One region of the Paenibacillus sp. J2L1-98 genome, then DNA from elsewhere that is predicted to be linked to it. Evidence: a T-box and tRNA genes for the amino acid it is inferred to sense, from the RefSeq annotation. Region 1 holds a T-box; the other holds one or more tRNA genes.
The links. A T-box is a leader RNA that pairs with one kind of tRNA and senses whether it is charged. The one in region 1 lies ahead of metG (methionine--tRNA ligase), so its partner is inferred to be a tRNA-Met.
Positions count from the first base shown of each region.

Region 1 (11,500 bases):
GATCGGTAAACAGCAAAATACCCATCAAAATCATGACGGCTCCGCCAATCTTCATTACGGAAGCGGAATATTTCAAAATCCATCTTGCCGTGCCGAGGAAAAAAGCAAGCACAAAAAACGGGATTGCAAAACCTAGCGCATATGCTGTCGTCAATTGAAACCATGTTCCGGGTTCCGTTGCGGCCAATCCTAATATAGCCGTTAGAGCAGGTCCCATGCACGGAGTCCAGCCAGCAGAGAAGCCGATTCCAAAAATAAAGGAGCTTATGTAGTCCGCTTTTTTCGGTATCAGATTCATTCTCCGTTCTTTCATGAGCAGCTGCGGCTGGAATAATCCGATTAGAAAAAGTCCCATCAAAATGATCAGTATAGCGGATAACTGCCTAATCAGTTGTCTGTACTCGCTGAAAAACTCAGCAAACACATTCGTTCCGTAACCTAAAGCGTAATAAACCGTGCAAAAGCCTAAAATGAAAAACAGCGTATGCGACATCGTACGCATCCGTTTTTGTTTTGCGTTCGAATTCTCCTTCAAATCAGCCACTGAAATACCCGTAATATACGATAAATATGAGGGATACAGAGGCAAGCAGCAAGGGGAAATGAACGATGCGAAGCCGGCGCCGAAAGCCAGCCAAATGTTAATGTCTGACAATACCTTTCACCCCAATCCGAATCAACTGCCTGCCCGCACCCCGCGACGGAACACGAGCAGCAAAAGCAGCACGGCAATAAGCAATAATACGATCGTACCGCCAGGCGCTAAATTCCATATCCCAGCGATAAGTAGCCCGATAATAACGGCCAGCTCACCGATAATGACGACCGTAATGACGCTCTGACGGAAGCTGCGGGCAATAATCAGGCTGCATGCAGCCGGTATCGTGAGCAAGGCGGACACAAGCAGCGCGCCCACGATTTTAATAGATACGCTAATAATGAGTGCAGTAAGCACGCTAATCATAACATTATAAAATTTCACGGGCAAGCCGCTTACCGCAGCCGCATCCTCGTCAAATGTAATAAGGAAAAGCTCCTTGACCTGCAAGCGGATCGCTGCGAGTACGATGACTGTAACTCCGCCAATAACGTATAGATCGGTATTATTGAGTGTATAGATACTCCCAAATAAATAACTGTTCACATTGTTGTTAAAGCCCTTGCCCATCGTGAATAGAATCGACGCAAGCGCGACCCCGCCCGACATAATAATAGCAATTGACAGCTCCGCGTAAGATTTGTAGGCCTTTCTAAGCTTCTCGATAGCGAAGGATGCGACTATGGCGAATAGCAGCCCTACCGCAATCGGGTAAACGCCTATAAGGAAGCCCAGCGCCACGCCGGCAATAGAGACGTGAGATAAAGTGTCGCCAATCATAGACAGTCTGCGCAGCACAAGAAATAAGCCCATCAGCGGAGCGGTTATGCCAATCAGCAAACCGCCGATAAGGGCTCTTTGAAAAAACTCACTCGTTACGATCTCCAACTAAAACAACCTCTTTCCTGCTCTCCATTTGCTCCCTTAAACCTTTCAAGCTGTGCGCCAGGTCATTCTCCACGCAATCCTGCGTTTCATGCGAATGCTTAATATGAAACTTGAGCTTCCCGTTCGCTGACGCAGGCTCTTGGCCAAGATAGGAACGGATCATTTCCAAGTCATGGGAAACCATCAGAAACGTGATGTTATGATGCTGGTGCATATGCTTGATCATATGGAAGAAGCTCTCCTGCGTCTCCGTATCAATGCCCACCGTCGGCTCATCCAGAATGAGCAGTGAAGGATTGTTAATCAACGCTCTTGCCAGAAACACACGCTGCTGCTGGCCGCCCGACAGCTGACCGATGCGCTTATCCTTTAAGTCATCGATGCCCATCGCTTGAAGCGCATCCTCGCATTTTTTAAAATCCGCTTTATTCATCTGCTTAAACAGCTTGCTCCGCCCATAAAGCCCTGAAAGTACCACTTCCCGCACAGTAGCCGGAAACAACGGGTTGAGTGTGTTTTTCTGCGGAACGTAGCCAATACGCTCCCATTGCTTAAACTTGTCTATTTTCTCTCCAAATAAACGGATCGTGCCGCTGGTCGGCTTCAGTAAGCCAACAATCATGCGAAGCAGCGTCGTTTTTCCCGCACCATTCGTACCTATTAAGCCGATGAAGTCCCGTTCCTTCACTGCAAAGCTAAGATTCGAAATGACAGTCTGCTGTTGAAAAGAAAAGGAGACATCCTCCAATGAGATAACCTCTTGGTGGCAGCTAGCGTCCGTATTTGTTATTCGATTCGATTGCGCCATAATTTCTCTCCTCACAGCAATACGGAGCTGAATCAGCTCCGCAGGTTTGCCTTTTGTTCTATTGTAATGCTTGCACAAGATTTTGCAAGTTTCTCTCCATCAGCGTGAGGTAGGTTTCTCCCTCTTTTTCCTGATCCGGCGTTAAGCCCTCAAGCGGATTAAGCACCATGGTCTTAACGTCAGCCTCGCTCGCAAGCGTTTGTGCCAACTGGTCGGATACTAGCTCTTCGAAGAAAATATATTTTACGTTGTTCGCCTTAACGTACTTCGCAATGTCCAGCAAATCCTGCGCACGCGGCTCGGCGTCCGGGCTCAGTCCCATAATGGAAATTTGCTTCAAGCCATAGTCGCGAGCCAGGTAGCCGAACGCTTGATGCGATGTAACGATGTTTTTATTCACCGATTGCGCAAGCTTAGCCGTATATTCCGCATCGATGGCTTCCAGCTTCAATTTAAGCGCAGCATAGTTTTTCTCATAATCCGCTTGATTTGCGCTATCTGCCTCTATCAAGCTATTTTTCACATTTTCCGCCAGTGTTAGCGCTGATTTCGGGCTGACCCACGTATGCGGATCCACGCTGCCGTGCTCATCAGCATGTTCTTCTTCATGCCCATGCTCTTCTTCCGTGCCTTCAATAAGCGCAATCCCATCGCTGATCTCTTTCGTTACAACCGTGCTGTCCTTCGACAACCCCTTCAGAAAATCGTCTACCCAGCCCTCTAACCCTGCTCCATGATACAAAAACAGCTGCGCTTTCGAAGCAGTGTCCAAATCACGGCTCTTCGGCGTCCAGTCGTGAGGCTCTACACCGGCAGATACTAAATTTACCGCATTAACATGCTCTCCGCCGATTTCAGCCGCCAGAAAGTATAGCGGATAGAAGCTGGTAACAACACTAATCTGATCTTTACTTGCATTGTCAGCTGCGGCGCTGCTATCCGCATTAGCCGGTGAATTCGCGTTGTTCGTATGATTGCCGCATGCTGCCGCGATCAGCACCATTGCAGTTAGGAGCAGGAGTAACGCCATCAAGCGTATCGATGATTTCGAATCTTTCATTTGGGTTTTCTCTCCATTCTTATTCCGCTCTTCTTCGTAATCGTTATTATTACGTTTTGTATTATACGACGCAATTAAATAGACTGTCAACCATATTCATCCGAATAAAGCAGTCATAATAGCAGATTCATAAGCTGTCAGCAGCTGCGCTGTACCGGACTCTGATTACTTGTATTGACTAAAAAAGAACAATATATGATATGAAGACCATCATCCCAAGCCGGAAAAAATAGAGATGCCCCGGAAGTCGTTTCGACTTCCGGGGCATCTCCTGATTCAATCATTCGGCAACGACAGTTATTTCACGACCGCGCCATTTGGCATGCCGTCCGGTACCGTAGCCAGCGTTAGCTGATCGCCGTGCGATGCCGCAAGTATCATGCCCTGCGACCATTCACCGCGCAGCTTAACCGGCTTCAGGTTCGTTACGCAAATCACTTTGCGGCCGACCATTTGCTCCGGCGTGTAAAACTTGGCAATGCCGGAAACGACTTGGCGCTGCTCGTAGCCAAGATCAAGCTGCAGCTTGAGCAGCTTATCGGCTTTGTGCACTGGTTCCGCCGCAATAACCTCTGCAACCCTCAGCTCAACCTTAGCAAAGTCATCAATCGCAATTTCTTCCTTCGTCTCAACTGCCGCTTGCGGAGCTTCGCCCCGAGCGTTCGCATCCGAATTCGATGCGGCAGCCTGTTCCGCTGCCTGCTCAGGCTGTGCGCCGCCTCCCATCGCAGCGGCGATAAAAGCCGCTTCCTCCGCCGTTTCAAGACGCGGAAATAATGGCGAGCCTTTGCTGACTTTCGTTCCGCCCGGCAGCGTGCCGAATTGCTTGGTGCTCTCCCATGTCGTCAGCTCGCCCTGCTCCAGGCCAAGCTGCTTCCACATTTCGCGAGGCGAATGCGTCAAGAACGGTTGAAGCAAAATCGATACGATGCGCAGCGATTCCGCCAAATGATACATGACCGATGCGAGCTCGTTAGTCTTCGCCTCATCCTTGGCAAGAGCCCATGGCTGCGTCTCATCGATATATTTGTTCGTACGGCTTACAAGCTGCCATAACGATGCGAGGGCCACCGAAAATTCCATGTTTTCCAGCGCAGCTTCCACCTGCGCGATCGTTTCAACCGTAAGCTTCTGCAAGGAATCGTCGAAAGCCGTTACAGAGCCCGCGAAAGGAGGAATAACACCATCAAAATATTTATCGATCATCGCAATCGTCCGGTTGAGCAAGTTTCCAAGATCATTTGCCAAGTCAAAATTAATCCGCTCGACGAAATTTTCCGGGGTAAATGTTCCATCTGCTCCGAACGGCACTTCACGCAATAAATAATAACGGAGTGCGTCTAGTCCGTAACGATCGATCAGCATAACCGGATCAACAACGTTGCCCTTGGACTTCGACATTTTGCCATCCTTCATCAGCAGCCAGCCGTGCGCAAATACCTTCTTCGGTATTGGCAAATTAAGCGCCATCAGCATAATCGGCCAATAAATGGTGTGGAAACGAACGATTTCCTTCCCTACCAAATGCACGTCGGCAGGCCAGAAATCGCGGTACTTCTGATCTTTGCCTTCATTGCCGTAGCCTAGTGCCGTTATATAATTTGACAAAGCGTCGATCCATACATATACGACATGCTTAGGGTCTCCCGGTACTTTTACGCCCCAATCGAAAGTCGTACGCGATACGGCCAGATCCTCCAGACCTGGCTTAATGAAGTTGTTGATCATCTCGTTCTTGCGCGATTCCGGCTGAATGAAATCCGGATTGTCCTCAAAATATTGCAGCAGGCGATCCGCATACTTGCTCATGCGGAAAAAATAACTTTCCTCCTTCACAAGCTCAACCGGGCGGCCGCAATCCGGACATTTACCGTCTACAAGCTGACGCTCGAGAAAAAACGACTCGCAAGGCGTACAGTACCAACCTTCATAGGTACCCTTGTAAATATCGTCCTGCTCTAGAAGCTGAGCGAATATTTTCTCCACTACAGTCTTATGGCGCTCTTCCGTGGTGCGAATGAAATCATCATTGGAAATTTCAAGCTTTGCCCAAAGATCCTTAATGCCTACGACGATATCGTCAACGAACTGCTGCGGAGTTTGATCCTTTTCCTTTGCCTTGCGCTCTATCTTCTGCCCATGCTCATCCGTACCCGTCAAGTACCATACATCATAACCGCGAAGACGCTTATAGCGCGCCATTGCATCTCCGGCTACTGTCGTATAAGCATGACCGATATGGAGCTTATCGCTTGGATAATAAATCGGAGTCGTAATATAAAACGTATTTTTTTTCGTCATCTGAAATCCCCCTATTCCATTTTCACTGCAAAAAAACGCAAAAAACTCCCGTCCATCATGGGACGAGAGTTAGAACTCACGCGGTACCACCCAAATTTCAATCACGAAAAACCAGATGAACCGGTTTTCCGGGAAAGCTTCGTGTGCCGCCTTCTTGGCGGCTATCGCCGTTAACGCCAGCTTCGCGTCGCTCCCTTACTGAGCCGTCACCATAGGCTGCAGCTTGAAAGCGAATCCTCCCGGACCATATTCCAATAGCGTCCCTTACCGGCTTGCACCATCAATCCCGGCTCTCTGTAAAAGTTGTTCTATTGTACTTATCCGTTCCTCGGACATATGGAGAAATCTAGTAATAACTTTACCCGCTTATTATTCAAAATATACCGAAACAGAACCCTCTCTGTCAAGGAGCATCTGTCTTATCCGTTTTTGGAGGCGGTACGGGATCATATCCACCGGCATTAAACGGATGACAGCGCGCGATACGCTTAACCGCGAGCCATGTACCTTTAGCTGCTCCATGCTTCTCGATCGCTTCCAGCGCATACATCGAACAGGTCGGATAAAAGCGGCATGAAGGCGGAGTCAAGGGCGATATAACCTTGCGATAAAAATGAATCGGAGCCTGCGTCACCCTTCGCATCACTCGTTGTTTCGGCATTAGGCTAAGGTTGCCGGCGAATCATCCTGAATGCAATCCTTGCAGTAGCCGAAAACCTCGAATTTATGCTTGACGACCCGGAACTCCTCGGGAACGGCCGTCTGCTCCATCGGACAGAAGGTTATCGGATAGGTCATGCCGCATTGCAGACAAATCATATGGTGATGGTGATCATGCTCCCTGCAATGCAGCTTGAACTTGCCGCCGTCCTCAAAAATAACCTGCTCCAGCACGCCCAGCTCTTCCATGACACGCAAATTACGGTATACCGTATCGAAGCTGAGACCGGTATACGATTTTCCCATATATTCATAGACTTCCTTCGGGGCCAAATAACCCTGCGTCTCCGAAAACAGTCTAGCTAGCGTCTTTCTTTGATCCGTTATTCGTAATCCTTGACTAGACATGCGTCGTATAATGTCTTCCATTGTATGCATATGTCGAACCTCCGGACTAATAATTGTCTATCTCCATAATGACGAAAAAAAAAGCTCTCGTCAATGAGAGCCTCTTATCCATTCAATCTCATGTTGATCATAAAGCTGGCTGCCATCGCAACGAATAACACGATACTGAGAACCCCGACCAGCTTTCGCCTTGCGTTCAGCCGTTTGATGAGCGCAAAATCTCCCGATTGCCGTTTCGTTTCCGTATAAGAGCGATGCATAAACAAATACGTAATAATAGATACGACAAACAGCATATTGACGAAAAACCATATGATTGTCCAGAACAAGCCAATTCCTCCGGTTGTGATCAGCTATAGAACGGCTATAGATACCACTTGTTTAATATAATCATAAAGACTACGAAGCTGATAACCGCACCGCCGAAGCTAAACCAGCCCGTACGGAACCGCTGCTGAAACATGCGTAAAATTCCGAAGCTGAGTAAACCGAAAATTAGCATGATAAACACGATACCGAGTATGAATAACGAAGCAGATACACTGCTCACATCGACTAGTGACACCGAACACACTCCCTTGTTTGCTAATATGTACATGTTCACTAGACATTATAAGGGATAGTTCAGCCATTAGCCAGCTGCAAACCCTGTCGATTTCGTGACAAAAAAAGCACACATCCGGCGGATATGCGCCATCGCTCCCTGTCCGTGCTTGCGCTACCACCGTACGATAGCCTCATGATAATTTCGGTTCGTCGGTCGCTTCTGCAGCTTTACTTGCAGCACATTGTCCTTTAAAAGCGTTTTGCAGACGCGCGGCTTCACAAGCTTTGGCAGCTTGATTGTCTCGCTTTTGCCATTCGGCAAGCCGTCAAGCCGCAGCCGGTCCTCGCGCACAAACAACCTCAGCTGCTCTCTTTCAAAGCCAACCGGTAATTTTATTTTAACCTGAACAAAATGGCGTGTTTCAGAAAAGGTAGCGGAGCCTCCCCCGATTATTGCGCCGGCCGCTTCGGGCAGCGCCTTAGTCATCATTTTGCGCACGTATTGCTCCACCCAATCCGGTTCACGCAGCAGCTCAAATCCTTTGGGAAGCTGCTGCCTCTCCATCCATCGCTCCATATCATCCCATTTGGATGTCACCAGCAAACACCCGCCTTCCAGCATTCCTACCATCATATGCGCCTAGCTTCATACAGGATACTTAAGCTCCGGGAACCTCTAGGCGAATGCCGCATAAGATATATCACGTACAGCCGTCTGATCAAAAAGTGCACACGAAAAAGGAGGATGCTTATGCCAGCTGTCATCGGCTTTGTTAAAATAGTTAGCACCGGTACTGGTTCCATAGTTCAGTTCGGTGATGCCCTTGAAGTATCGCCTTCTAGCGCTACAAAGACTTATGCGGGCTCAGGCTCGTTCTTGACCGGCAGCTTAACGAACTCGAACAATGCTGTCAGCGCTACGAACTCCATCGATCCTGACGTACAGGATAATACGAATAATGATGTGAGTGTCGTATGAGTCTAACGATTCATCAGCAAATTACGATTAATATGCTGCGCGTAGACAACGTATCGAACAGCTCCGTCCTGCAGATCGGCAGCGCCGGGTCCATTCGCTCGTTGTCTCAGCTCTATAATACAGGCGGGTTCACCGAACCCGCTCCACAGCTCGGCAGCGGGGATAATCCCCTGTCCTTCGTGCCTCTTCCGAACCCTTCCTAAGGGAGCGCGTGGATTCCAATACGAGAAGGAGGAGCAGTCTCATGCAGCAGCCCAATAAGCTGTCCCCTTGGCAGATGTGGTCTCTTGAAGTGCAGCATAAGCTAAACGAGCAGCAGGAGCAGCTTCAAACGCTTGAAGCGAAGGTAGCTGCTTTGAGCGAGCAGGTGAAGAAGCTCGAAACGCGCCCTACTTACAATATAGAAAGCATTGAATATCATTTTGACCAGTTGAAGGTAGAAAAGCTCGACGGCACATTAAATATCGGTATGGCTGCTCCAAGTGCGGACGGCGAGTCTTTTCCAGGCAGCATTGACCAGCTGGAGGTGACGAGCCCGCAGGTATTTCCGTCAGCCGGCCCATCTATTCCGCCGCCGAGCGAAACGTACAACGCTGTTTATGGCGAGATGAACCGTTATTTGGATGACGCAGCTCCGCAAAGGCTGCTTATTTTCGAGCATGAATTTGGGATTCCGCTGGACCCTTATCATAGACGCATTATTATAGAGGATGTCCGCAGACAGCTGCCTAACCGCATCCATTACTATATGAAGCAGCCGGATAATATTACAGCGGATCAGCAGCCGGCACAAATTGATGAAACAGTTGCCGCTAGAGTCCTCACCAAAACAACGAGGGATGCCGAGGCAGCTATGCTCGCTTACATGCGCCAGCTTCAGAGCGGTACGCCCGTCTCAGGAGGAATGGAATAGATGTTTAACTTCAGCGTCATAAACCATCAATTGAGCGTTGGTCAAATCGAAATACTTGGTATATCAAGCGCATCGATGCTGCAGGTGGGCGACACCGATACCGTCTCCTTGTATTCCATGTTCGATACGCCGCCCGAGTCCGTTATCGTTGGCCCGATGGCCCCTTTACCAATGCCTGAAGAGGCAGAAGACATATCAAGCGATGGATAAACAATATGACTCGTATGAATGAACAATCCGAGCATTCTTATCCGGTAAGAACTGCGAATATTGGATCGATTTGTATGATAAGCGTCTCCCAGGCAGGATGCGTTCAGATTGGCGACCGCGCGGTAACGAATGCGAAGCAGATAGGGGTTGCGGTGCAGCGGCAAGAGGATCATCCAGGCGCCGGCGACGTCTTTTTTGAAATGTATCCGCTATTCTACCGTCCTCTGCCCTATTTTGATGATCCCGGTGATGATAACGGACAGGTCGTATCGCTTCACCGGACCAATTGCGCGCCAAACATTACAGTCGGCCATATTCAGGTCATTGCAGCCGGCGCGGCATCCAGCATTCAAGCCGGCAACGGCATGTGCCTAACCGGCGAGTCCCGCATCAAAAATGTCCGTCAGTATCCTCGTCCTAAGCCCTATCCTCCTATAGGCTGCTAGCAAGGTCATCTGTCAGGCGAGGCAGCTGTACAAGGCTATTATGGCCGCTTCCGAATAGGCATTTGCGCAAATGCAAATGATCCGGTACAAACGTCCAGTGCAACCATGCGATTCCGGCATACATTAACAGTGTGAGCTAAACATCACAATAAAACAAATTTATTCAGGAGGTATGAACCATGGGATACCCTGTAGCAGGCGTTGGCACTGGTTGTTATCCGGTCGGAGGCGTTGGCACTGGTTGTTCACCGGTTGGAGGCATCTGGACCAGCACGGGCGTTATTCTCGTCCTCTTCATTTTGCTGGTAATCATTCTGCGGTGCGGCATATTTTAAGCCATAGCTTAAACTTTTGAGCTAACGGGGCAAGCTTGCCCCGTCGCTCCGGTCAACGATTATTCAGATCAAACATGACATGGGGGACCAGCGAAAACGGCTGACACCGTTTTTTGTCGGAAAAAGCCCGCTTCACGGTAAAATATAAGCAAGTTTATTCGTGATAAACTGATAAATTCTTATATTTAAATAAAGTCCGTACGGATGATTGCATCCATGCGGACTTTATTGCTGCTTAAGCCAATTGAAAGCCGTGTACGAGCAGCAGTCCAAGCCCGGCTAACAATACGGAACCGATTAACGCTGCGACAAAAGGTTTTTTGCCCCGCTTTCTGAAAATCACGAGATCAACGCCTAGGCCAAGTCCGGCCATCGCCATCGCGATGAGGAAATAGGCAGCGGCAATCAGCTCGCCTGTCATCGCTTCAGGGATAATGCCCGCCGTATTAATACCGCTCATCGCCAGAAAACCAACGATAAACCAAGGAATCGGCAGCTTTTTCAGACTGAATGTTACCGGTTTATTCGCTCCGCGCCCATTCCACAGGCCTATCATTATCGAGACCGGAACCAGCATTGCTATCCGCGACATTTTGACGATAACGGCCAAATCAATCGCTTCTTGCCCTCCAGGCGCAGCTGCCGCAATAACATGAGCAACTTCATGGAGCGTAGCGCCCGAAAATATACCGTAGCCTGCGTCGCTTAAATGCAGGACGGGATATAGAATCGTATAGACGAGCGTAAACAGCGTGCCAAGTATCGCGACTGTCGTTGCGCTAATGGCCGTTTCATTATCGCTTGCCTTTAATTGCGGTGAAATAGCCACCACAGCAGCAGCGCCGCAGATTGCGGTTCCGCAAGCCGTCAAGATACCCAGCTTTTTATCAATATTAAGCCATTTGCTTAGCCCGTATACAACAACAATCGTAAATGAAATATTGATTACTGCTATCGCAAATACCTTTGGGCCCGCATGTACAATGTCAATCAAATTCAAACGCAGTCCAAGCAGTATAATGCCGATCCTCAGCAGACCTTTGCTCGAAAATGCTATACCACGCACTGCCGGCTCCGGTACGCCTACCCACGCTTTACATCCGATTCCAAGTAAAATTGCCACAACCAGCTGACCCATCACGTTAAAAAAAGGCAGCATCGAGATGTATTTTGCAGCAATAGCAATGAACATGGTAATCGCTAAGCCCAGCGTAAATCCAAGCCCTTTATCATTAATAACAGCAAACCCGTTTTTATGTGCCATGACCTTCACCTCTGCATCAGGACTAAACCTGCTGTCCTCTATGCCTTCACTATACGGCTCACACTGCAGGAAGTGAAATACTTA
Region 1 covers NZ_JBWDNW010000002.1:513,476-524,975, forward strand. Annotated here, with positions in the region: gene AC0YNZ_RS07225 (cytochrome c biogenesis CcdA family protein) at 1-655, opposite strand, end outside; gene AC0YNZ_RS07230 (metal ABC transporter permease) at 677-1,486, opposite strand; gene AC0YNZ_RS07235 (metal ABC transporter ATP-binding protein) at 1,467-2,294, opposite strand; gene AC0YNZ_RS07240 (metal ABC transporter solute-binding protein, Zn/Mn family) at 2,353-3,354, opposite strand; gene metG (methionine--tRNA ligase) at 3,652-5,655, opposite strand; T-box leader at 5,711-5,993, opposite strand; gene yidD (membrane protein insertion efficiency factor YidD) at 6,059-6,298, opposite strand; gene AC0YNZ_RS07255 (Fur family transcriptional regulator) at 6,316-6,753, opposite strand; gene AC0YNZ_RS07260 (hypothetical protein) at 6,828-7,052, opposite strand; gene AC0YNZ_RS07265 (hypothetical protein) at 7,088-7,288, opposite strand; gene AC0YNZ_RS07270 (Hsp20/alpha crystallin family protein) at 7,442-7,903, opposite strand; gene AC0YNZ_RS07275 (spore germination protein) at 8,021-8,248, shown strand; gene AC0YNZ_RS07280 (spore germination protein GerPB) at 8,245-8,451, shown strand; gene gerPC (spore germination protein GerPC) at 8,493-9,161, shown strand; gene AC0YNZ_RS07290 (spore gernimation protein GerPD) at 9,162-9,371, shown strand; gene AC0YNZ_RS07295 (spore germination protein GerPE) at 9,377-9,817, shown strand; gene AC0YNZ_RS07300 (hypothetical protein) at 9,997-10,152, shown strand; gene AC0YNZ_RS07305 (YeiH family protein) at 10,388-11,416, opposite strand.

Region 2 (11,500 bases), on a different contig from region 1:
AATACAGCTGCCAATTCCTGCGTAAATATCCGGTAACGCTCACAGCGGTCTGCCTCCTTTTAACGACCGGCTTGCATGCGGGGAAAAGTCGCATATCGCTGCTCCCCGCATACACCGGTCTTCATGGTGCTTATTTCATTTCTTTGTAAACTTCTGTGCGCTCGTCTTGAATTGCCTGACCGCCGCTTGACATATAATCCTTCATCATGGATTCATAGGTGCTTTCGAATTGTTCCGGCTTCGCCATTGTCGTCTTGACGAGTATTTCATGGAATTTATCGAGCAGCGTCGTGCCGTATTTTGTTTGCGCTTCGATCAGTCTAGGCGTAAGAATCGGCGGGAGTGTATCCGCATTCGAGATTTTGAGCGCAATGCGAACTTGGTCCTGCTGCGCTTGCGGAAATTGTAACGCCTTTACTTCATTATTTTTTTCATCGCTGCCGAGCTGCATGCCGTTTGTTACAATGGTCATATCGCCGCTGTTATACATACGGTTTTTAGCTTCTTCTGTCTGGTTTTCCAGAGCAACCGGAATACCGTCTTTCAACGTGTAGTTCTCGCCCTCGATGCCGTTCTGCATCTCGAACAGGACATCTTCAGACGCCATCCAGTCCAAATATTTAATCGCTTCGACTGCACGCTCACTCGACTTCGGAATCATAAGGTACAAGCCTACTGGTGCGTACTTCGGCTTCGGATGCTTGCCTTCTTCATTCGAATAAACGTCAACTGCGGATATCGTAGCGCCGGATACATTTTTCTGCAGCAGGTCGTAAGTGCTGTCCTGCCCATAGATGTTCGTATCGTCCTCGCTAAAGAAGCCGATTAAGCCCTTCGTAACGTCCTCAGTCAATTTTTTCTTATCTTCGTCCAGACCGAAATCCGCACTCATTAAACCTTCGTTATACAGCTTGTTCATGAACTGAAGCGCATCTTTAAAGCCAGGCATCAGTACCGGATAATCGCGGGAGCCAAGCTGCTGAGTCAACGTGAATTTCTCTTCTTCCGACACTGACTTAATGAACGACCAGATCAGCGGCTCATATTGGGCTGGTGCGATCGTCATGCCAAGAGGTACGACTTTGCCGCCCGTTGCGCCAGGATCCTTTTCTTTAAACGCTTTGAGCGTGTTGTACAGCTCTTCTGTCGATTGCGGCACCGGCAAGCTCAGCTTATCGAGCCAATCCTGACGAACAAAGGAAGAATATTTACCCAAATTCGCCCGCTTTGCCGGGATCGCATACTGCGTGCCTTCAAGCTGACCGTAAGCTAGCGCTTCCTCGCCGAGAAACGCCTTCAAATTCGGAGCATGCTGTTCGATCAATTCGGAAAGATCTGTCAAGCCGCCTTGCTGCGCGTAGCGGTAAAACGTACTCGAATCGTACGTGAACACGATATCCGGCACATCGCTGCCGCTTGCCATCAACACATTTAACTTCTCTACTTCTTCGGACCGGGGTACAGGAACGAATTTAACATCGACGTTGTTCGCCTTACCGAACTTTTCTCCAATCCATTTCGTCCAATAGTTATCGGTGATGGTGTAGCCTGCTGGAGAATTGCCACGATCAAACACTTCAACTTTAAGGGTGACCGGCTTCTCTGTTGTACCGCCGTTCGCTCCTTCTTCAGCTTTCGGCTCCGACTTTGATGAACATGCAGAGAAAATTAATGAACATACTAGGACTAGCAAAAGGATAGATCTTTTCGAACCCATGTACCGTTTTCTTTTCATGTTTCTAAACATCGTTCCAACCCCTTCTACATATCGTTTGTTATTCTGTACAGGCTGCACGATCTGTTAAGATAGCGCTTTCACTTCCGTTATTGCAACCTGTACCGGAATGACCAAAGTATGGCACGCCATCCGGACAAGTCGCAATAAACTAGTTTCAAATTGATAAACCCGAAGTGATATATCCAAAAACTGGTTATATCAACTGTTATCGTACACTAAACATTTTTCAAAAAATATCGGTATGGCGCGCTTTTCCGGGCTTTAGCTTGAGCTTTCTGTAATCTCCCGGCGTTACTCCGACCACCCGCTTGAACACTCGGCCGAACGTAATCGAATTCGCATAGCCAACCTGGAGAGCAATGCTTTGCACGGAATCCTCGGACTCCGCGAGCAGCCCCTCGGCATGCTCCATTCGCAGCTGCACGATGAAATCAACGAATTTCATATTGAACTCTTCTTTGAACAGGTAGCTTGCATATTTGCCCGAGATTTGAAAGCGATCGCTCAAATGCTTAAGAGATAAGTCCGGATTCACAAAATTTTCTTCGATATACGATTTCATTTCGGTAATCATCGCCCGATGGTTTTTGGTTTCGCAATAAGCGACGTAATGACGATACATTTCAGTTAAATACTCGAAGAAAAGAACGCGAAGCTGATCCAGCGAGACCGTTTCCTCTACCGTTTGCTTCCAGAGCCCGGCCTTTTCCCCTTTAAAATGCTCTTGCAGGTCTTCCGATATGTTGCCAAGCTCGCTGCCCAGCATGTCCATCATCGTTTGCAGCAGCAGCCGAATATCTTCATCCTTTAGGCAATCCAATGCCAAAGATTCGAATATCTTGTCCAAATATACGCGCCATTCGCCTGTCGACAGCCGGAACTCTCTGACCAGATCGGCAGCCATCTGTAAATACTTATACGATCTCTGCCTAGTATCTCCCGGCAAGTCATCGCTCATAATGACGGCTTCCTTTCCGAGCGACAATTTATGCTGCATCGCCTCAGCCGCCGCCTTAAAGGATATCGTTATCATCCCCCAACCCTTGACGACAGGGCCGATTCCAAACGTTAATGACATGCGGAGATTTTCAGATACCCATGCGCCGCCTTTTTCTGCAAACTGGCGAATTTTATCCTTCGGAGCTTGCTCCGCACCGCTTATCCCGATTATGATGCCCATTCTGCTCTCGCCGACCCATTCCGCCCAAGCATGCATCCCGTCGTCCCGTGCCAGCTCCTGCAGTACATTCGTTAAAGCAAATTTAAGCGTATTTTGATCGCGTACGGAGAAGCCGCTCCGGAAATGACCGTAATGGCCGATCTCTACTACCATAAAAGCAAATAGATCAAACGTATTTACTTCTGGAAGCAGCTTCAATTTCAGCAGGCGTTCTTCCACATGCTGATTCCCTTCTCCTTGAATGATTTCAAAAAATAGCTGTTTCCTGCCCACCAGCAAATTTTCGCGCTGCTCCTTTTCGTAATCCTCCGTTTGCTGAATCAAGTTTTCCAGCGTACGATCGATTAAAGACAGCTCATCCATCTTCATTCCGAAGCCGTCGCTCCGAAGTTGAATCGATTCTATCCGGTTCATCATAACCCGGATCGGCTTGTAATTTTTTCTCGTGATGTAGATGATGTAAAAAATGGCAAAGATGACCGTTAATAAACCAATCACTATCCAAACATACGATATGACCGATACCCAAAGGAACAGCTGTCCCGCAGCGATCCCACTCTCAAAAGTCCATCCCAGCATATCTGAGTTCAATCTGTTGAGCACTTTTCCGTTTTCTTGATCTGTGTCGCTCTGGATGGAGGGCAGCGTCGAGAAAACTAATTGACCTTCCTCATCGCGAATCGTAAGAAACGTCACCTCGTCATTATTCATCGAACGAATCATCCGCTCGACGTCATACATATCTACATTAATAACGACAAACCCTTCCGTTCCAAATGGGAGCGGCTGTCTTTTGTACATCGAAATAACCTGCTTATTTTTCTCCGTACTCATCTCATGAAAGGGACGAACCGACGACCAGCCTTGATATTCCGGACTAGCGAGTGCCTGCTCAATAAAGCCTTTATCCGCAAAATCTTCCCATTTCACCAGTCCGCTGCGCGTAAGCACCTGCTTATCCTCAATCCGGTAAACATATATCGAATCGATCAAACCATCGTTTGCAATCAACCCCCGCATGCTATCGACAACATCAAAGAGCACTTCTTGATTGTCCTGAGTATGCTCAACATTAAGAAATTCGCGATAGCGATCATTTTTCTCCATTTCCTCAAGTACATCGGTCTCGACGCCTCTAAGCGAGCGCGACACCGTATCCATAATATAGCCGGTAGATATCCGATCCGCTTTCACGGTTTCCTTATGGGAGATTTCATTAACCATAATAAAGGACATGAAAATAAGGATCGTTACCGTAAACAAAAAAATCGGAAAATAGGAAAGCAGCATTCGGCGATACCAGTTCTTTTTCAAATCAACCACTCCTTTTTCTAGGCCAAACAAACGATTATCAAGGTAAAAATGACTATAATTGAAAATAACAATAGTCCAACGAGTAAGTTAAGCGCTTTCTCCAATCATTCTAAAAGATAAACAGCTTCAATTCAATGTCATAAAATGTAGGGCAAAATCAAAATATGGATAGGTAAATATGCATAAAAGATCCTTCCCCTGCTCAATCTGTCGCAAGCGTACAGATCATGGCAAAGTAAGGATCTCATTCGGGCCATTCTATGCCGCTGAAGGCGGTTAAACCTGCTTATCAAACCAATTGTAAAAGTATTGATTAATATATTGCCCCGCCAGCATGTATGGCATCGTTTCTTCCTCAACAAAATTTTCCCTGCCTCTGATGCTAAAATAAAGCCACAGCGCGATCCCTCCGGAAAATGACTCAGGATGATAAGCAGCTCCATTCAGGAGGCTCGAAATAGTACCCATACAATCCTCGATCGCGTCTTCGCCTTCAGGATGATACGCTTTTAGCTTTATTTTCAGATAGGAATAAATATAAGGAAACTCCTTGCTGCCGGCTAATATGGAGCTATAGAGCGCAGTCGAAATGGATGCTGCCATAATACCCGTTTTCCACTGCTCTGCCTTATCCTTTAAAGAAACATCGTCCTTAAACCTTTCCAGCAGATCATTATACAGTGTATCCTTCAACGAGAACAACTCTGCATATAACCGCCGTGAGCTTTGCTTGAGCGAAGACTCCTCATTCTTGTGCTGATTCATTCAACCGCCTACTTCCCCTATTTGCTCAGGTTTGCGTTACAGCTTCTAGTTTACTGCATACAAATTGGAGAATGCAAAAAACTTTTCTTAGAAGCATAAAAAAGCCCGTTGCGACTTATCGCAGCAGGCTTCATTCCCATCCTATTTGACACGCACGACCTCGGTCCCCGCGATAAAATCATGAATGGCCCGCTTATCCTCGCGTAATCCAACCATAAATGCGCTGACGATGACCGCTATCCCCAAAGTTACTGCATATACAAGCCCGCCGACAACGTTGCGCAGTAGCATGGTACCTATTCCAGGCGATGAGCCGTCAAGCTTTCTAATCTGAATACTGCAAATCCGTTTGCCGATTGTGTAACCGTTCCAAAATACCGGAAGCAATAACGAATAGAGGAATGAAATCACATCTGTAAAAAATTCTCTTCCCTCAAACCCTCCTGAAATTAACCAAGAAATAAAAAATAACGGAATGCCAACAATTAAACCATCCAATAAAGAAGCTCCTAATCGAATCCAAAATCCTGCGTTCATGAGAAATCCCTCCAACAATGCTTTAATGTTGTTGCCCGATGCGCAATGCTAACCAATAAAGCGGTTTTCACTCATCGAATAAGATGTATGCGGTACAGGGATAGATGTATGACAGAATAAATTAACTTTCAAAGTGAGACACTACTGATTACCATTACTATCCTCATTAAAAGGTGGTTTTATTAACTCGTGAATTCTGCCAATGATTTATTGATCAAAAAAGCCTATGCCAAGCCTAGCTTGAGACAAAATATAGTTAACAAGGGCATGATCTGCCTTTATTGCGATTACTCTGGTTTTGCTGCACAAAATAACTATGGAATAGCTTGCTGCTTTGTCTACAACCGGACGATAAATGTTACCGCCAAAAAATTGCAAATTGAACAAGACGGAGGTTCAAATTACGGCGAGCTGCAAGCGATCGTATACAGTCTTGAAATTCTCGCTGAAGCACTAACCGAGCATCAACCGAAACTCGCTGTCATATTTACGGATTGCAGCAGTATAGCAAAAATTTTATCAAAACCTCACTTCTCACATCAGTATTATGAACAAGCAAGGTATGAAATATTGGCTGCGATACATCACCTGAATAATAGGTTCCCTGAGGTTGAAGTAATCGTAAAGTACATTAGCAGTCACAAGAAAAATAATGCTCTGCACAGATTGGCTCATAATGCTGCCAGAGATGCTGCTAGCAGACAAGAGTAGTGTGACGATCGAAAAAACCTCCTTCGCCAAAATCTGATTTAGTCAGATTTTGCAAAGGAGGTTTTTTCGGCTTGTGCATAATGCACATCGTATGTACTTCGTGAAAACCATTGATTCCTCAAGGTTTTCCAGGTATGCCGAGGACGGGAATCGAACCCGTACGGTGGTCACCCACCGCAGGATTTTAAGTCCTGTGCGTCTGCCAGTTCCGCCACCCCGGCATGTTGTGAAGGTTTTGCTAATGGTGGGCCCTGAGGGACTCGAACCCCCGACCAATCGGTTATGAGCCGACCGCTCTAACCAACTGAGCTAAGGGCCCTCGAAAAACGTCTATTTCAACGTATTCATCGAAAGGTTGGTTGCGGGGGCAGGATTTGAACCTGCGGCCTTCGGGTTATGAGCCCGACGAGCTACCGGGCTGCTCCACCCCGCGACGTATTTCCATTTGAGCAAAGCTTCTTGAAATGGCGACATAAAATAATATACTATATGGAGGTGTTTTAAGTCAAGCAAAATATTCTAATTTATTTTTTTATGTTTTTTAAGGAATAAATCTAACGCCGAAACGCCCTTTGCGCGACTTGAAAACCTCAACCTCACGCGGGCATTCGTAGCCGTAAACCCACCAGTCATTTTCCATTCTTCTAACCAGGCACCCAGCTTGAAACTTCGTTTCGTATAGGCGAACCCAGTACACCCATCTCATGCGAATCACCCACTGTCTGATAGGATAAGCAGCTGTTCTGCCGCCTCAATAAAGGTTATATCCATTAGAATGCCCCAAAATTGGGATAATAAATGCAAATCGGGTATACTCAAATTAGGTCATTATGAAGGAGCTGAAGACAATGTTATATGGAATCGTCGTTTTTCCGGAAAAGCATGTGCAAGATAACGCGAATAACTGGCGAAGACGCCATGATCCGCATTACTCAGCAATCCCTGCTCATCTGACAATACGAGAAGAAGAGGAATGGAACGATGTCGAGCTGCAGCTTGCTGTTGCTCATTTAGAGCGGGTAACGTCTGCGATACCGGCTTTCTCCATTTATTTTAACCGAGTATCTACCTTCTATCCGGTCAATCATGTGCTCTATCTGGCGCTTCAGGATACAGCCTCGATGCAGAAGCTCCATGAGGACGTATGCAGCGGTCCATTAACAATCGAAACGCCTAAATACGTTTTCACGCCGCATCTCACGATCGGGCAGCAGCTTTCGGCTGATGAGCTTCACGATCTATATGGCAATCTGCGTATGCAGTCCATTGACTTCACTTCAAAAATCGATCGCGTTCATTTGCTTTATCAAACCGATAACGGCTCTTGGACCGCTTATCAATCGTTTCTGCTAAGAGGATAGACCTAAAAATAACCTAACGCGTAAAAGCCCGCAAACGACACTCAGGCCGATTGCGGGCTTTCTGCGATTTTGCTAATTAATCACCCATCGGCTTTACATCGATTGCGCCGCCTCCGCCGTCCATGCCCCCGTTCGGATTCGTCTTCAAGCGTTCCAGCACTGCGTTGCCGCGTGTCTCCCACTCGGCAAGCGCCTCGCGTGATGTCTTCGTTCCTTTGATTACTTCCTGGAATAACTCATAGCCTGGATTTTGAGCTTCCCAAATACCTGGTTTTTCACGATAAAGTTTAGCCGCATCCGTGCTTGTAGGCGGCAGAGGCTTAAGCGTCGTAAATGCTTCCATGTTGTATTGCATGCCGCCGATTGGCTTCAAGAACTCTTTACGCGCTACCATTTCGTAAAGGCTTCGCGATTTCAGCTTAGCCCATTCCTTGCTGTTCGAGTATTTAATAAAATCCCAAGCGTCTTTATCATTTTGCGCCTTGCTGTTGATACCCATCAGTTGACTAAGATTAATGCTGCCGCCGGCATCCGGATCGTTAGGATGTACAGGCACGGTTACGACATCCCAGTCAACAGGTTCAAAATCTTTGATTTTCGAAGCGTTGTCTGCCGCTCTCTTAAGCTCGTTAATATAGCCGTAATCGCCGATTGTCATCGCTACTTTGCCTTTGATAAACAAATCGCCATAGAAAGGATCATTGACGCCTGCAGCGTTTTGCTTCTCATAAATCTTCTGCATGTATTCCTGAGTCGGAATAATTTCTTCTTTGTAAAGCGAGGATACGGAATTCCATACCTGTTCCCATTGATCGCTGTTTACGAGCATTTTCTCGCCTTTGTCATCCCACATTTTCAATTGCAGCGCTTGGCTGTAAACTTGCGTATCATTAAAGCCGTCGGATGGCCAACGGTTGAACGAGAAGCCGAATTTACGATCCTCGCCTTCTCCTTTGGCAACTTGACGGGCCAAGTTAAGAACGTCTGCCCACTGCATCTTATCAGTTGGAGGCTGTATGCCCGCATCGGCGAACAATTTTTTATTGTAATAAAGCGCAGAAGAGCTGAACGTAGGCGTTAATGCGTACAGATTACCGTCGCCTGCCGCCTTAATACCGTCAATAACAGTTGGAACATAATCGCTTAAATCAAATTTATCCTGCGTCACAAGCGGATCAAGCGGCTGAAGCAGATTGTCTTGCGTCAGGCGGCGAAGCATGTTGTAGTCCAGGACGACCACATCAACCGGATTTTGACCGTTTAGCATCTCTTTCATTTTCTCGTAAGGATCCGGCTGCGTTACCGGCTTGGATGGATCTTGCTGCTCGAAACGTTGATCATCATAGTTGATTGCGCCAACGATTTCAAACTCGATGTTCGGATGGGACATTTCGTACATATCTGTGTATTGCTGACGGAAATAAGGCTCGTTATCCGATCCGCCGTAAAGCACGCCAACCCGTAATACCCGTTTTTCAGCGGACTCTTCAGAGCCGCTGCTGCACGCAGCCAGCAGGCTTATAAGCAAAGCAAGGGTCAAGCTAACCAAAGCAAATTTACGAATCCGCATTCCTGACAACCGTTTGTTATCCATCCGATTTAACCCCCCAATGATTTAGGCGGAGTAATAATAATCCGCTCACCGTCAAACTCCATCGTTGCTTTGTCTTTAATGTTTAATGCGGATAAATATTCCTTAGGCACTTGCAACCGTCCGACCCGATCTACGACGACAAAGGCTTCATGCACAGCTTGCAGTCCGCTGGCAACAGCCGGAAGCTCTGCCTCACCTCCATCAAGATTAATATTCGGATTTCGTTTAATAAACTCGGTGCTCGTTAAACCGTCGCGAATCGCAACGACCCGATCGACCTTGCTCGCGAGCGTCAAGTCATGCGTAACGATCACGATCGTAATGCCGATCTCGCGGTTCAGCCTGCGGAAAATGCCCATAATTAAATCGGAGGTTGTTGTATCGACAGAGCCTGTCGGCTCATCGGCCAGCAGCAGCTTTGGACGGTTCGACAGCGAAATCGCAATCGCGACCCTTTGCTGCTCCCCGCCTGATAGTTGATGGAGCTTGTTATGCATGCGCTCTTTCAAACCGACCCATTCAAGCAGCTGTTTCGCATATGCGCGATCAACTTTGCCCGATAACATCATCGGCATTTCCACATTTTCAAGCGCGGAGAGGTAAGGCAGCAGGTTGCGGGCATTATTTTGCCAAATAAACCCTACCGTTTCCCGCTTGTACTGCACGAGATCCTCTTCGCTAATTTTGAGCAGATCCCATGGCCCAACATGCACCTGTCCGGCAGAGGGGCGGTCAAGACCGCCCAACGTATTCAGAAGCGTAGATTTCCCGCTGCCGCTGTTGCCGATGATGGCCATGAGCTCGCCTTCGTTTACTTTTAAGTTCAAGCCTTGAAGAGCGACGACCTCCAGATCGTCTGTCTTGTAAATCTTCACCAGACCTTCGCAATCGATCATCGCTGTTGTCATCGTTCCTCTCCCATCTTAACCGCTTGATGCACTCTCAGCCTGCGAATATGCAGGAAGAGAAGCAATGCTCCGACCAGCATCATGAATCCGACTACGACGAACAATTGATTCGTGTCGCTCGATTCGAATACGACCCGGAACGGCGGTACGGTTTCTTCAACATTTTCAGTCGTCTGCAGGAATGGCAGGAAGAGCATGCTGACCGCTTTCCCGATTAAGACTCCCAGACCTATCGCAAGACCGGCTGTGAAAAGCTGCTCTAGCAGAAGCATACCGGTAAGCTGTTTACGCGATAATCCCATCGCGCGCAAAACCCCAAACTGGACGACACGGCCGGATAAGTTAAAGAACCAAAAGAGTACATAGCCTGCTAAAGTTATGATTACGGAAACGAGAAAGCCTAAGCTCAATATGCCGAAGACGCCGCCTCTGGTCGGGAGCTTTGATTGCGAGATCAGCTCGCTCCTGACATCTTTAACGGACGCAATCTCTATACCCGCCTTCTGCAGCTCCTGAACGATAGGCGCAACTTTTGCATCAGGCTTCATCTTCAGCCATACCTCATAAGGGATGATCGGAAGCTGATCGTAAATATAATCCAGATTCGTAATGATAAACGGCGATTTGTCCGGATATTGGCTAGGCCAGTAAGGCAATATCCCTACCACTACAAAATCGACTTTGCCTTCCGGGAAGCCGACCGATACAGGATCATTCAGCTTCAGCTGATACTTCTCGGCTACCTTTGAAGGAATAAGTGCAGCATGCTCAGACAGACCTAGATTATTTAAATAATAAAACGGATGTACGGGATATAAGTCGTTGCGGAACCATCCCACTTTGGCGAAATCCACGTTATCGATCCCCATGATTGTACCTTGACCGATTGATTTCCCTGAAATGACGACGCTCCCCTTCGTCTGTAAGACACGGGCTGCAGCTTCTACCCCATCCAGGGAACGAAATATCTCGAAAGGAGGTTCACTATACAAAATTTTCGTAGGCACGCTTTGACCCCCGCCCCCGGAGCCTCCGCCATTCCCTCCGCCGGTTCCACCACCGCCAGTTCCACCGCCGGTGCCGCCGCCGCTTCCCGGCTTCGTTACGGTCTCGGCAGTACCTTCCCAAACCGTTTGAACGGTAACGTCGGTTCCGTACTTATATAACGTCCGCTCCGTCGAGTTCAAATCGATCGTTCGGGCTGCCGATGCATTGTAAACGCCTAGTCCCAGCGTTAGCACTAATAAAATCATGAGCGGGTAATAGCCCTTTGACGATCGTGAAAGCTGAGTGAGCGTCAAATAAAGCGGCACAGGCAGAAACTTACGTCCAAGCCATGTGAAGAGACTTAATAGCCAAGGGAATAACCTTAGGAAAAATAATCCGAGTGCA
Region 2 covers NZ_JBWDNW010000001.1:422,291-433,790, forward strand. Annotated here, with positions in the region: gene AC0YNZ_RS02040 (ABC transporter permease) at 1-43, opposite strand, end outside; gene AC0YNZ_RS02045 (extracellular solute-binding protein) at 131-1,747, opposite strand; gene AC0YNZ_RS02050 (helix-turn-helix domain-containing protein) at 1,965-4,241, opposite strand; gene AC0YNZ_RS02055 (hypothetical protein) at 4,509-4,997, opposite strand; gene AC0YNZ_RS02060 (RDD family protein) at 5,139-5,534, opposite strand; gene AC0YNZ_RS02065 (RNase H family protein) at 5,724-6,245, shown strand; tRNA gene AC0YNZ_RS02070 (tRNA-Leu) at 6,381-6,466, opposite strand; tRNA gene AC0YNZ_RS02075 (tRNA-Ile) at 6,488-6,564, opposite strand; tRNA gene AC0YNZ_RS02080 (tRNA-Met) at 6,602-6,678, opposite strand; gene AC0YNZ_RS02085 (2'-5' RNA ligase family protein) at 7,094-7,606, shown strand; gene AC0YNZ_RS02090 (ABC transporter substrate-binding protein) at 7,683-9,200, opposite strand; gene AC0YNZ_RS02095 (ABC transporter ATP-binding protein) at 9,206-10,096, opposite strand; gene AC0YNZ_RS02100 (ABC transporter permease) at 10,105-11,500, opposite strand, start outside.
Region 2: it has a tRNA-Met gene. The T-box ahead of metG (methionine--tRNA ligase) is inferred to sense a tRNA for this amino acid. The anticodon was not compared.